Paraburkholderia bryophila: one gene and its partner. The protein of the gene in region 1 interacts with the protein of each later gene in a pairwise test. Links are inferred from orthologs where the notes say so. Each region holds a gene or a part of one and is shown on either strand. Other genes may lie near its edges.

Region 1 (4,627 bases):
CGATCGCGACGATCTGGTCGACGAACTCATCGGCGAACTGACCGGCGCCGAGGCCGCGACCGTGGTCAATAACAATGCCGCCGCGGTGTTGCTCACGCTCTCCGCGTTGGCGTCGAAGAAAGAAGTCATCGTGTCGCGCGGCGAGCTCGTCGAGATTGGCGGCGCGTTCCGGATTCCCGACATCATGAGTCGCGCGGGCGCCAGGCTGCGCGAAGTCGGCACGACGAATCGCACGCATCTGAAAGATTACGAGGAAGCCATCGGCCCGCGCACCGCGCTGCTGATGAAAGTCCACGCGAGCAATTACGCGATCAGCGGATTCACCAAAGAGGTCGGCGTCGACGCGATCGCGTCGCTGGCGCATGCGCGCGGCCTGCCGGTCGCGGTGGATCTGGGCAGCGGCACGCTGGTCGATCTCGTGCAATGGGGCTTGCCGCGCGAGACGACCGTGCGCGAAACCGTCGAAGCGGGTGCGGATCTCGTCACGTTCAGCGGAGACAAATTGCTGGGTGGACCGCAGGCGGGGTTGATCGTCGGCCGGCGCGATCTGATCGCGAAGATCAAGAAGCATCCGCTCAAGCGTGCGCTGCGTGTCGGCAAACTGACGCTTGCGGCGTTGGAGCCGGTTTTGCAGCTTTATCGCGCGCCGGAGAAACTCGCCGAGCGGTTGACTACGCTGCGCTTACTCACACGCGCCGCCGACGATATCCGGCTCGCCGCGGAGCGCGTGCAGCCGGTCTTGCAGCGCGCGATCGGCGAGCGCTATGCGGTGCTGGCCGAGCCGATGTTCAGCCAGATCGGCAGCGGTGCTTTGCCGGTCGACGTGTTGCCGAGCTACGGCCTTGTGATCAGAACCGCGGACGGCAAGCGCGGCGGCCGTCAGTTGCTCGCGTTGGAGAAGCTGCTGCGCGAGATGGCGCGGCCGGTGATCGGCCGTATCGCGGATGACGCATTGCGTCTCGATCTGCGCTGTCTCGAAGCCGCCGACGAATTGCAATTGATCGACCAACTTATCGAGCAACTGAAGGGCGCGCCCGCATGATCGTAGGTACGGCAGGGCATATCGACCACGGCAAGACTAGTCTGGTGAAAGCGCTGTCGGGCGTGGATACCGATCGTCTGAAGGAAGAGAAAGCGCGCGGCATTTCAATCGAGTTGGGCTATGCGTACGTGCCGCTTGAGAACGGTGAGGTACTCGGTCTGATCGACGTGCCGGGTCACGAGAAGCTGGTGCATACCATGGCCGCCGGGGCGAGCGGTATCGACTTCGCGCTGCTCGTGATCGCCGCCGACGACGGTGTCATGCCGCAAACGCGCGAGCATCTGGCGATTATCGAACTGCTCGGTATTCAACGCGGTGCGGTTGCGTTGACCAAGATCGATCGGGTGGATGAGCCGCGTCTACGGGAAGTGCGCGATGAAGCGGCCGCGTTGCTGAGCGGCAGCATACTGCAGGATGCGCCTGTGTTCGAAACCTGCGCGACGCGGCCCGACGATACCGGTGTGGCCGCGTTGAAGGCGCATTTGCATGCAGCCGCCGCAGCGTGGCAGATGAAACGCGACGACGGTCTGTTTCGTCTCGCGGTGGATCGCGTCTTCACCCTGGTCGGGCAAGGCACGATCGTGACGGGGACAGTGGTGTCGGGCAGCGTGAGCGTCGGCGATACGATGCTGCTGGCGCCGAAAAATCAGCCTGTGCGTGTGCGGAGTATTCACGCGCAGAATCGTCCGGCGCAACGCGGACGAGCGGGTGAACGCTGTGCGTTGAATCTCGCTGGCATTGAGAAGAGTGCGATAGAACGGGGTGACTGGATTGTCGATCCGCGTTTGTCGCAAGCGTCGGAACGTATCGACGTCATGTTGAATCTACTCGCCGATGCGTCGCTCAAGCTGGAGCATTGGGCGCCGCTGCATGTTCATCTGGGCACGCAGCATCAGGTGGCGCATGTTGCGTTGCTCGATGGCGAAACACTTGGCGCGGGTCAACAGGCACGCGTGCAACTCGTGTTCGAGCGGCCGATGTGCGCGCTGCCGGGTGATCGGTTCGTGGTGCGCAACGCGCAGGCTAGTCGCACGGTGGGCGGTGGGCGGGTGCTCGATCCGTTTGCGCCGTCGCGTAAGCGTCGCTCGGTTGAGCGGCTGGCGTGGCTCGATGCAATTCAAAACATGCTCGATACCGGCGCGCTCGATGCGCTGTTTGCAAGAGCGCCGTATGGGTTGTCGCGCTCGTTGCTTGAGCGGTTGACGGGACGGCCCGCGGCCGCGCTTGCGTCTGCGTTGCCGCGCGACACTCGCGCTGTCGAGCTTCATGGCGACGATGCTTTGCTGGTCGCGGAGGCGTCATGGTTGGCGCTGGCGAACCGGTTGATCATATCGCTCGGTCAGTACCACGAGCGTTCGCCGGATGAATTAGGCCCGGACGTGTCGCGTTTGCGGCGTATCGCTGCGCCATTGGTTGACGATGCGCTGTGGCGCGCCTTGGTCGACGATGCGGCTGCGCGTGGGGACATCGTTAAACGCGGGCCATGGTTGCATCTGCCGGATCATGCAGTGACGCTCGACGACGCCGATCAAACGCTCGCCGCAGCGTTGCTGCCTGTGGTGAAAGCGGGGCGCTTCGATCCTCCATGGGTGCGCGATCTTGCGACGGCGCATGGCGTTTCGGAAGAACGCATGCGGCTATTGATGCGCAAGCTCGCGCGGCAAGGCGAGCTGTTTCAGGTCGTGCGTGACCTCTTTTATCACCAGGATGTGATTCGCGAACTGGCGGCGATCGCGGCCGATGAAGCTGAAAAAAATAGCGGTACGGTCGCCGCGGCGCCGTTTCGCGATGTCACCGGGCTGGGGAGAAAACGCGCGATCCAGCTTTTGGAGTTCTTTGATCGGGTTGGCTATACTCGCTTCCACCGTGGCCTGCATCTCATGCGCGCGGAGAGTCGTTGGCTCGATCTGCTTTGAAACGCAATGTGCAGTTCACGTAGCTCAAGTACTTCAAGTAGTTCAATCACCGTAGGAAGGCATTCGCATCCGGTGGTGCGGCTGGGCTTCAAACCCAGTTGAGCGTGTCAGACACGCTCAGGTCGGTTCGACTCCGGCTGCCTTCCGCCAGATAAGCCTGCCCGGGCATTCCGATATTTTCCGAAAACGTCCTCTAGATTGCCGATTTCAATTCGGTTTATGGGTAACGGCGTGCTTGCTGATTCCCGTAAGGCGTAAGACGGTTTACGCGTGAAGTATGGGCTACCCACATGGTTTTTGTGTTTTCGTACGACACGGGCTGGTGTGCGTCGGCACGAGGAAGCACGGTTTTTTATGAAACAAAGGATGGTATCGTTTCGACGTGATGCCATGGCCCGTCCGAACCGGTCTATATGGTGAGTGACGGCGACATCGCCGCGTTTGGTGGCGACGAAGTGGACAGCATCAAGGAGGAATATGCCGACGGTGACGAGTAAAAAAAACCTGCGAAGAGACTCGCACCAGTGGTACGAGAAACCGGTGCGGCGAAGGACTATCCGGCCTTGCTGGCCGAGGTGAAAGCACGCATTCAGTCTGCACAGTACGCGGCGCTACGCGCGGTCAACAAAGAGCTGGTAGGCTTGTACTGTGACATTGGGCAATTGATTGTCGAGCGACAGTAAAGCTAAGGTTGGGGAAAAGCCGTGGTAGCGCAGCTCGCAGCCGACCTTCAGGTGAACTTCCCAGGAACAGGGGGCTTCTCGGCGTCAAACCTATGGCGGATGAAAAGCTTTTTTGAGAGCACGCAGCAAGGCAAAACTCGCACCACTGGTGCGAGAAATCGGCTGGAGCCATAACCTGGTCATCCTCGAACGCTGCAAGGATACACACGAGCGCGAATTCTACCTGCGGATGACACGCAAATTCGATTGGTCGAAGAACGTACTCGCGCACCAGATCGACAACCAGAGTTACGAGAAGTCGCTCCTGGGCCAGACCAGTTTCGACAAAACGCTAACCCCGGCATTGCGTGCGCAGGCCAAGCTGGCGGTGAAGGACGAATACGCGTTCGACTTCCTTGAGCTTGGTGGGCAGCATGGCGAGCGCGAGCTGATTGCCCGAATCGAGGACTTCCTGCTTGCAATGGGTGGCATGTTCGCGTTCATAGGAAGTCAGGAACGGATGGAGGTGGAAGGCAAGGAATATTTCATCGACCTGCTGCTGTTCCATCGGCGTTTGCGAGCGTTGGTCGCCATCGAATCGCGCGCGAGCCCATCGGTGTAGCGACCGACGAAATCACCAAGACGCTGCCGAAGAAGCTGAAGGATCAGTTGCCATCGCCTGAAGCCATCGCCCGCCTGCTGGAGAACCTATGAGATTGACCGATATCAGAATGTCTCGACACTGCCGAGACATCTGCATCGAAACCATCTTGGGCAAACTTAGCAAGGCCTGGCATCAACAATAGTGGGGATGCTTTTCTTTCAGGAGATTAACGACGCGCACGACGGGTTTAACGAAACGCCAACAAGCCATTTTTACGCGTCGTTCAACCACGGCATTTCCACCGGCGACACCACCAGCTGTCGGAGCTCGCGTTTCAGTTCGAAGATGAACCCCACCAGGATCATCGAGTCGGCGTAGGGAATGGGGAATACAAGCGGATTCT
Region 2 (4,431 bases), on another replicon or contig:
CTGGTCGATCAGGAAGCGCAGATCATGTTGATCACCAATACGGGCGTGCTGATCCGCACGCGCGTGTCGGAAATCCGCGAAATGGGCCGTGCAACCCAAGGTGTTACACTCATCAGCCTTGACGAAGGGACCAAGCTTTCAGGTCTGCAACAGGTTGCTGAAGCGGAAGCTGAGGGCGATGTGGAAGGCGACACCGAAGGTCCGGCCGAAGGTGAAAACGGCGGTGACGAGGGTGGGGCAGCCTGATCCGCGTTGGCGGCTTTCAGTCTCAGTGATTGGTTGAAAGCTGCGCAGGGAATAATGGCGTATCGGGCCGATACGTATCCCGCGCAGCGCGCAGTTCAAATTAATTTCTCTTAGGGAGTAATGATGCAAAAACGATTCAAACAACTGATGTTGCTGGCTGCCCTCGTGCCGACCTTTGCTATGGCTCAAGCGCTTCAGAGCCCGGCTCCGGCGGCTCCGGCTGCTGCCGCAGCACCGGTTGATCCGGCCAAGCAGGCTGCTATCAAAGATCTGCTGGACGCAATCGACGCACAGAAGCTCGTCGGCGCGATCGGCAACAGCGCCCAGATGCAAGCCAAGCAGCTGGTTCCGGCCATCCTGTCGGACGCCCTGAGCGAAAACAAGACGATGACGGACAAGCAGAAGCAGGCTTCCGTCCCGACGCTGCAAAAGAATGCAGTGCCGAAGCTGGTTGACGGCGCAGGTCAAGTGTTCGCAACGGACTCTTTCCGTTCGGACGCAATGCAAGCTCAGTACGACGCTTACGCGAAGTACTACAGCACGTCGGAAATCAAGGATCTGACCGCGTTCTACAAGAGCCCGACCGGCCGCAAGTTCATCCAGGTACAAGACCAGGTTGGCCGCGACGTCGTGAATGGCTTGATGCAAAAGTACATGCCGCAATCGATCAAGGCAACGCGTGACCAGGCAGACAAGGAAGTCGCTTCGGTCAAGCCGGCCAAGTAAATCCCAGGTCGAAAGGCTGCGCTGAAATCGCGCTAGCCGCTTTCTCGGGCGCGTTTCGTAGGCTCTACGGCGCGCCGGGTTTGGCGGCTTGACGGTGACAATGCGATAATGGCCGTTTGCGCACAGGCGCAAACGGCCATTATCTTTTTCAGCGCGAAACGGCGGGCAATTCGCTCGGTCGGTTTGCGTTGTCGAACCGATGCGATCGGCACCGCGCGGCCCGCTTCACAGTGGTTGCCTTCACGGCGGCCAATTTCGCCGAATATGCGCGATCCTTCTTTTTCGCGCCTGCTTCCAGGATTTCACGATGCGCGTCTTTAATTTCTCCGCCGGCCCCGCGGCCATGCCCGAAGAAGTGCTGCGTCAGGCAGCCGACGAGATGCTCGATTGGCAAGGCAGCGGCATGAGCGTGATGGAAATGAGCCATCGCGGCAAAGAATTCATGTCGATCCACGAGCAAGCGCTCGTCGATCTGCGCGACCTGCTTGAAGTGCCGGCAAGCCATCGCATTCTGTTTCTGCAGGGCGGCGGTCTCGGCGAGAACGCGATTGTCCCGATGAACCTGCTTGCCGCGAAACCGCGCGCGGATTTCATCGTGACCGGTTCGTGGTCGCAGAAGTCGTTCAAGGAAGCGCAAAAATACGGCGCCGTGCATCTCGCCGCGAGCGGTCAGACGGCGGACGGTTTCACGCGTTCGCCCGCGCGCTCGGAATGGCAGTTGTCGGACGATCCGGCTTACGTGCATCTGTGCACGAACGAAACGATTCACGGCGTCGAAACGTTCGAGATTCCTGACATCGGCGATATTCCGCTGGTGGCCGACGCGTCGTCGCATATTCTGTCGCGCCCCATGGACATCGCCAAATACGGCGTGCTGTTCGGCGGCGCGCAGAAGAATATCGGCATGGCGGGCGTGACGGTGGTGATCGTGCGTGAAGACATGCTGGATCGCGCGCTGTCGATCTGCCCGTCGGCGTTCGAGTGGAAAACCGTCGCCGAAAACAATTCGATGTACAACACGCCGCCCACCTATGCGATCTATATCGCCGGGCTGGTGTTCAAGTGGTTGAAGAAGCAGGGCGGCCTCGTTGAAATGGAAGCGCGCAACTTCGAAAAGTCGAAGCTGTTATACGACACGGTCGACTCCAGCAGCTTCTATCTGAACAAGGTCGAACGTGGCTCGCGCTCGAGGATGAACGTACCGTTCTTCCTCGCCGACGAGTCGCGCAACGATGATTTCCTGGCCGGTGCGAAAGCCCGGGGAATGGTGCAGCTAAAGGGCCACAAGTCCGTTGGCGGCATGCGGGCGTCGATTTATAACGCCGTCCCGCTCGAAGGCGTCAACGCGCTTGTCGAATACATGAAGGAATTCGAACAGCGCAGCGCCTGAGCGAGCAGTATCGAGCAGCAGGCGCGCGCATCCTTTCCAGCAGTTACCCGGCAGGGCCGTATTCACGCATGGACGACGAACTCAATACCCGACTCAAACCCCTTCGCGAACGCATCGACGCGCTCGACGCGCAGTTGATCGCGCTTCTCAATCAGCGCGCCGCGGTGGCGCTCGAAGTGGGTGAGGTCAAGAAGCATTTCAACGCGCCGGTGTTCCGCCCCGAGCGCGAGCAGCAGGTGATCGCGCGTCTGCAAGACATGAGCGACGGGCCGCTCGCGAGCGAGCACATCAGCGCAATCTGGCGCGAGATCATGGCCGCGAGCCGCGCGCTCGAAAAGACCATCAAGGCCGCGTACCTCGGGCCGGTTGGCACGTACAGCGAACAGGCCATGCACGAGTACTTCGGTCAGTCGATCGAAGGCCTGCCGTGCCCGTCGATCGACGAAGTGTTTCGCTCGGTCGAAGCCGGCGCTGCGGAATTCGGCGTCGTGCCGGTCGAGAATTCGACCGAAGGCGCGGTCTCGCGCACGCTCGATCTGCTGCTGCAAACGCAACTCACGATCGGCGGTGAACTGGCTTTGCCGATTCATCACAATCTGCTGTCGCTGAACGGCGGTTTGACCGGCGTGACACGCGTATGCGCGCATGCGCAGGCGCTCGCACAATGCCAGCGCTGGCTGTCGACGAACGCACCGCATCTGGAGCGCCAGGCGGTGTCGAGCAACGCTGAAGCGGCGCGCATGGCGGCGGCCGATCCGACCATCGCGGCGATCGCCGGCGATCGCGCGGCGACCCACTACGGTCTGCAAGTCGCCTACGCGTTGATCCAGGACGATCCGCACAATCGCACGCGCTTCGTGATGATCGGCAAGCAGCCGGGTGGTCCGAGCGGGTACGACCAGACCTCGCTGATCGTGTCGGTGGCGAACGAGCCCGGCGCCATGGTCAAGCTGCTGGAACCGCTGGCGCGCCATAGCGTGTCCATGACCCGTTTCGAATCGCGTCCGGCGCGCGTCGGTACGTGGGAGTACTACTTCTACATCGACGTCGAAGGTCATCGCGACGATCCGGGCGTGGCCGCCGCGCTCGCCGAACTCGGCGAGAAGGCCGCGTTTCTGAAGATTCTGGGCTCGTATCCGCGCGCCCGTTAATGGCGCACAGACTGACACACAGACACGCAGGCGGCGCCCAACGGCATGCGTGGCGCGCCGGTCGCAGACTCATTTGCTAATAATCGTTCGGAGATTTTCATGACAGCGTCTTTCGGTCCTTCCTATGTGCGCGCGATTGCCCCTTACGTCGCCGGTAAGCCGATTTCGGAAGTGGCCCGCGAGTTTGGTCTGGACGAAGCGAGCATCGTGAAGCTGGCGTCGAATGAAAACCCGCTGGGCATGCCGGAATCGGCGCAACGCGCCATGGCGAAAGCCGCCAGCGAACTGGGCCGCTATCCGGACGCGAATGCGTTCGAACTGAAGAGCGCGCTGAGCGAGCGTTACGGCGTGCCAGCCGAGTGGATCACGCTCGGCAACGGCAGCAACGACATTCTCGAAATCGCCGCGCACGCGTTCGTGGAGAAGGGCCAGTCGATCATCTACGCGCAGTATTCGTTCGCGGTGTACGCCTTGGCCACGCAAGGCCTGGGCGCACGCGCGATCGTTGTGCCGGCCGTCGAATACGGTCATGACCTCGACGCAATGCTCGCCGCGATCACCGACGACACGCGTCTGATCTTCGTCGCCAATCCGAACAACCCGACCGGCACGTTTATCGAAGGTCCGAAGCTCGAGGCGTTCCTCGACAAGGTGCCGCGCAACGTGGCCGTCGTGCTCGACGAGGCGTACACCGAATATCTGCCGCAAGAGAAGCGCTACGACTCGATCGCCTGGGTGCGTCGTTATCCGAATCTGCTGGTGTCGCGCACGTTCTCGAAGGCGTTTGGCCTGGCCGGCCTGCGCGTGGGCTTCGCGATCGCGCAGCCGGAATTGACCGATCTGCTGAACCGTCTGCGTCAGCCGTTCAACGTGAACACGCTCGCGCAAGCGGCGGCAATCGCTGCGCTGAACGACACG

What was found. Proteins that work in one complex are often made in the same cells at the same time.
Region 2: the proteins of selB (region 1) and serC interact in binary tests that used the Escherichia coli proteins (3 or more experiments, as listed by UniProt). The link is inferred for Paraburkholderia bryophila from one-to-one orthologs.

The regions. Positions count from the first base shown.
Region 1 is NZ_JACCAS010000002.1:2,090,204-2,094,830, forward strand. What follows is about bases 499-3,498. They hold selB (selenocysteine-specific translation elongation factor), read left to right. Parts: upstream 499-1,038; coding sequence 1,039-2,958; downstream 2,959-3,498. Other genes in these bases: selA (L-seryl-tRNA(Sec) selenium transferase), read left to right, coding at 499-1,042. Also shown: more of selA, read left to right, coding at 1-498; GGD40_RS30345 (helicase), read right to left, coding at 4,497-4,627. UniProt on the Escherichia coli protein: Translation factor necessary for the incorporation of selenocysteine into proteins. It probably replaces EF-Tu for the insertion of selenocysteine directed by the UGA codon. SelB binds GTP and GDP.
Region 2 is NZ_JACCAS010000001.1:3,929,122-3,933,552, forward strand. What follows is about bases 517-3,320. They hold serC (3-phosphoserine/phosphohydroxythreonine transaminase), read left to right. Parts: upstream 517-1,279; coding sequence 1,280-2,362; downstream 2,363-3,320. Other genes in these bases: GGD40_RS17610 (DUF2059 domain-containing protein), read left to right, coding at 517-972; pheA (prephenate dehydratase), read left to right, coding at 2,431-3,320. Outside these bases: gyrA (DNA gyrase subunit A), read left to right, coding at 1-246; more of GGD40_RS17610, read left to right, coding at 370-516; more of pheA, read left to right, coding at 3,321-3,513; hisC (histidinol-phosphate transaminase), read left to right, coding at 3,613-4,431. UniProt on the Escherichia coli protein: Catalyzes the reversible conversion of 3-phosphohydroxypyruvate to phosphoserine and of 3-hydroxy-2-oxo-4-phosphonooxybutanoate to phosphohydroxythreonine. Is involved in both pyridoxine and serine biosynthesis.